2 regions of the Nonomuraea sp. NPDC047897 genome follow, and region 1 is predicted to be linked to the other one. Evidence: riboswitches for the same ligand, from Rfam matches in the RefSeq annotation. Region 1 holds a riboswitch; the other holds the start of a gene.
What was found. A riboswitch is a leader RNA that binds a small molecule or an ion and turns the genes downstream of it on or off. The one in region 1 is predicted to bind glycine.
Positions count from the first base shown of each region.

Region 1 (2,195 bases):
CTCGCCCTGCGCACCGGGGCGCGCATCTTCGCCAGCGAGGAGGTCGTCCAGGAGGCCGGAGTGATCATCCCCGATGACCAGGAGGACGAGGTGGAGAAGTTCAGGGAGTTCCTTGACACGATCACGCCCGAAGACTTCGGCAGGGCGGGGTAGGTATTTCAGTGCATTTACGCTTCACGACGCGCCGAGCCGGATCGTTGACTGAGCATGGTCACAGTCCTACGGTGCAAGTGAAACCCGTGGTCGCCCTTTTACGAACCCCCAGATCAGGCCACGGGATGAGAGAAAGCCGGAGGTCCGCGTGGCGGTCAGCAGCGGCGAGGGAAAGACGGCCGGCCAGGAAGATTCGGTGCGGCGCGAGAGCGCCCGGCAGCGTGCCGGGGAGCAGGGCCTGCTCTTCGACGAGCAGCCGACGGCGTTGCCGGGTGACATCGGATACCGGGGCCCGACGGCCTGCGCGGCGGCCGGCATCACCTACAGGCAGCTTGACTACTGGGCGCGCACCGGCCTGGTCGAGCCCACGATAAGAGCCGCCCAGGGCTCGGGCTCCCAGCGGCTCTACAGCTTCCGCGACATCCTGGTGCTCAAGGTGGTCAAGCGCCTGCTCGACACCGGGGTGTCCCTGCAGCAGATCCGCACCGCCGTACAGCATCTGCGTGATCGCGGGGTGGCCGACCTCGCGCAGATCACGCTCATGAGCGACGGCGTCAGCGTCTACGAGTGCACCTCGGCCGACGAGGTGATAGACCTGCTCCAGGGCGGCCAGGGCGTGTTCGGCATCGCGCTCGGCCGGGTCTGGCGCGAGGTCGAGGGCAGCCTCGCGGAGCTGCCGGGGGAACGGGCGGCGGCCGCGGACAACGTCCCGGCCGACCACCCCGCTGACGAGCTGGCCCGGCGGCGACGGGCGCGCCGTCTGGGGTAGTAACCTGGAGAGCGCAAGGCTGACGACCCCGTGCGGGAGAGTCCCCGGGCCGGTCCCGGGGGCGCCGAAGGAGCAACCCTCCCCGGAATCTCTCAGGCACCTGTACCGCTCGGGTGAGGCGACTCTGGAAAGCAGCCGCGCCCGCCAGGCGCGTCTCACCGACGGTGCAAGCCCCTGACCGGGGTGAAGCTCTCAGGTCGAGATGACAGAGGGGGAGATCCGGCACACGTCCGCGCCCTGGCGCCGGTCTCCACAGCCTCGGGAGGCATCTCCATGACCGACCTGTCAGCTCCGCCGTTCTCGACCCGCCACATCGGCCCGTCGGAGCCAGAGCGGCAGCGCATGCTCGAGGCCGTGGGCTTCGAGTCCGTGGCCGACCTGGTGGCCGTGGCCGTCCCCGAGGCGATCAGGGCCAAGGACCGGCTCAAGCTTCCCGCCGCCGTCGGCGAGACCGAGGCGATCGCCGAACTGCGCGCGCTGGCCGGACGCAACCAGGTGTTCACTTCCATGATCGGCCTTGGCTACCACGACACCGTGACGCCCGCGGTGATCCGCCGCAACCTGCTGGAGAACCCCGGCTGGTACACCGCCTACACGCCGTACCAGCCCGAGATCTCGCAGGGCCGCCTGGAGGCGCTGCTCAACTTCCAGACCGTCGTCTCCGACCTGACCGGCCTCGACGTGGCCGGCGCGTCGCTGCTCGACGAGGCGACCGCCGCCGCCGAGGCGATGACGCTGGCGCGCCGGGCCGGCCGGGCCAGGAGCGACGTGTTCGTGGTCGACGCCGACGCGCTGCCGCAGACCAAGGCGGTGCTCGCCACCCGCGCCGAGCCCCTCGGCATCACGCTGGTGGAGCACTCCCTCGACGGCGACCTGCCCGAGTGCTTCGGCGTCCTGGTGCAGTACCCGGGCGCCTCCGGCCGGCTGCGCGACTTCCGCGCCGTGGCCGAGGCGGCGCACGCGGCGGGCGCGCTGGTGGTGGCCGCCGCCGACCTGCTGGCGCTCACCCTCGTCACCGCGCCCGGCGAGCTGGGGGCCGACATCGCGATCGGCTCCTCGCAGCGGTTCGGCGTGCCGTTCGGCTTCGGCGGCCCGCACGCCGCCTACATGTCGGTGCGCGAGGGCCTGCAGCGGCAGCTTCCCGGCCGTCTCGTCGGCGTGTCCGTGGACGCCGACGGCGATCCGGCCTACCGGCTCGCCCTGCAGACCCGCGAGCAGCACATCCGCCGCGAGAAGGCCACCAGCAACATCTGCACCGCCCAGGTGCTGCTCG
Region 1 covers NZ_JBIDCC010000005.1:84,860-87,054, reverse strand. The annotation lists gene ACGF0J_RS13120 (bifunctional nuclease family protein) at 1-153, shown strand, start outside; gene ACGF0J_RS13115 (MerR family transcriptional regulator) at 302-922, shown strand; glycine riboswitch at 946-1,040, shown strand; gene gcvP (aminomethyl-transferring glycine dehydrogenase) at 1,196-2,195, shown strand, end outside.

Region 2 (2,195 bases), on a different contig from region 1:
GCGACGGGTCGTCCACGACGGCCTGGTTGACCTCGACGATCTCGCCGCCGACCGGGGCGTAGATCTCGCTCACCGACTTGGTGGACTCCACCTCGCCGACCGAGTCGCCGGCCTCAACGGTCGTGCCCGCCTCGGGAAGCTGCACGTAGACCACGTCACCCAGGGCTTCGGCGGCGTAGGCGGTGACGCCCACGGTCACGTTGACGGACTCGTCGAGCCCGGCCACCCACTCGTGTTCCTTGGTGTAGCTCAGCTCGTCGGGGATGTTGCTCACTTGTTCCTCCTGTAGAAGGGCAGCTCAACGAGGTCCACTGGTTCCTGGCTGCCCCGGATGTCCACGGTCAGGCCTGCATCGGCCCCGGTGTCGACGTAGGCCATCGCGATGGGCCTGCCCAGGGTCTGGGAGGGGGCCCCGCTGGTGACCTCGCCGACGACGGCGCCGTCCTTGGTGACCGGATGCCCGTGACGGGGCACCCGGCGGCCCTGCGCGACCAGGCCGGCCAGCCGGCGCCGCGGCGGCACGTCCTTGACCGCCTCCAGCGCCGCCCTGCCGACGAAGTCGCCGGGCTTGTCGAATTTCACCACCCTGCCCAGCCCCGCGTCGAACGGGGTCAGGTCGGCGTTCAGCTCGTTGCCGTACAGCGGCATGCCCGCCTCCAGCCGGAGCGTGTCGCGGCTGGACAGGCCGGCGGGGATCAGCCCGGCCGGCTCGCCGGCCGCGGTCAGGGCGTGCCAGAGCGGCACCGCGTCCTGGACGGCGACGAACAGCTCGAACCCGTCCTCGCCGGTGTAGCCGGTGCGCGCGATGAGCGCCTGCCGCCCGTCGACGACGCCGGGCAGGCCGGCGTAGTACTTCAGCCCGGCCAGGTCGGCGTCGGTGAGCGTGGCGAGGATCTCCTGGGCGCGCGGACCCTGCACCGCGATCAGCGCGTACTGCTCGGACCTGTCGTCCACCACCGCGTCGTAGGCCCCGGCGCGGTCCGTCAGCTCACGGGCGACCAACTCGTAGTTGGAGGCGTTGGCCACGACCATGAACTCCTCGTCGCCCAGCCGGTAGACGATGAGGTCGTCGAGCACGCCGCCGGCCTCGTTGACGATCATGGTGTAGCGGGCGCGGCCGACGGCCAGCGCCGACAGGTGACCCACCAGGGCGTAGTCGAGCGCCTCGGCCGCCTGCGGCCCGGTCACGAAGATCTCGCCCATGTGCGAGAGGTCGAACAGGCCGGCGGCCTCGCGCACGGCGTTGTGCTCGGCGGACTCGCTGCCGTAGCGCAGCGGCATGAGCCAGCCGGCGAAGTCGGTCAGCTTGGCGCCGAGACTTTCGTGGACGTCTCGCAGCGGTGTGGGTCGTGACATGAAGCGCACCTCTGGGCAGGGTCGGATGCCAGCATCCTCCCCCTCTGTCATGGATGCCTGAGAGCTTCGCCCGGGTTTTGCCGGACTTTCACCTTCGGCGAGGCCCGCCGGGCCTGCTTTCCAGAGGTCACCTAGGCCGTGCGGTCCTTTGCCTTGAGAGGTTTGCGGGGAGGGCTTGCTCCTTCAGGGGCTCTGGATGGCTGCCAGGGCGCTCTCCCGCACGGTGTCGCCGGTGATGCCGCCAGCCTAGTGCCGCGACGGGGTCGTTGTCGCGTGGGCCTCCCACCGGTGGGCGGTCAGCAGGAGGCGACCAGCGCCTCGAACAGCGCGCAGTCGGTCGCCGCCTCCGGGTGCCACTGGACGCCCACCGCGAAGTGCGGCGCGTCCAGCTCCACCGCCTCGACGGTGCCGTCCTCGGCCACGGCCGTCACGGCCAGGTCGAGGGCGATCCGGTCGATGGCCTGGTGGTGGTAGTGCGGCACCTCCACGGGCGCGTCGCCCAGCGCCTTGGCCACCCGCGAGCCGGGTGCCGGGCGGACGCCGAGGTGGCCGAAGCGGCCCGGCCCGGGTGCGTGCCCGGTGTGGCCGACCACGTCGGGCAGGTGCTGGTGCAGGGTGCCGCCGAGCGTCACGTTGAGCACCTGCAGCCCCCGGCAGATGCCGAGGTAGGGCAGTTCGGCGTCCAGCGCGGCCGACAGGAGGTCGAACTCGGCCGTGTCGCGGGGCGGCCGGATGTAGCCGGTGCTCTCGTGCTGCTCCGCGCCGTAGCGTCGCGGGTCGATGTCGCCCCCGCCCGCCACGATGAGCCCGTCCAGCCGCTCCACCAGCTCGGCCGGCCG
Region 2 covers NZ_JBIDCC010000016.1:62,002-64,196, reverse strand. The annotation lists gene gcvH (glycine cleavage system protein GcvH) at 1-274, opposite strand, end outside; gene gcvT (glycine cleavage system aminomethyltransferase GcvT) at 271-1,356, opposite strand; glycine riboswitch at 1,488-1,585, opposite strand; gene ACGF0J_RS31265 (gamma-glutamyl-gamma-aminobutyrate hydrolase family protein) at 1,653-2,195, opposite strand, start outside.
Region 2: it holds a riboswitch for glycine, as region 1 does, so the genes downstream of both, gcvT (glycine cleavage system aminomethyltransferase GcvT) here and gcvP (aminomethyl-transferring glycine dehydrogenase) in region 1, are expected to answer to the same signal.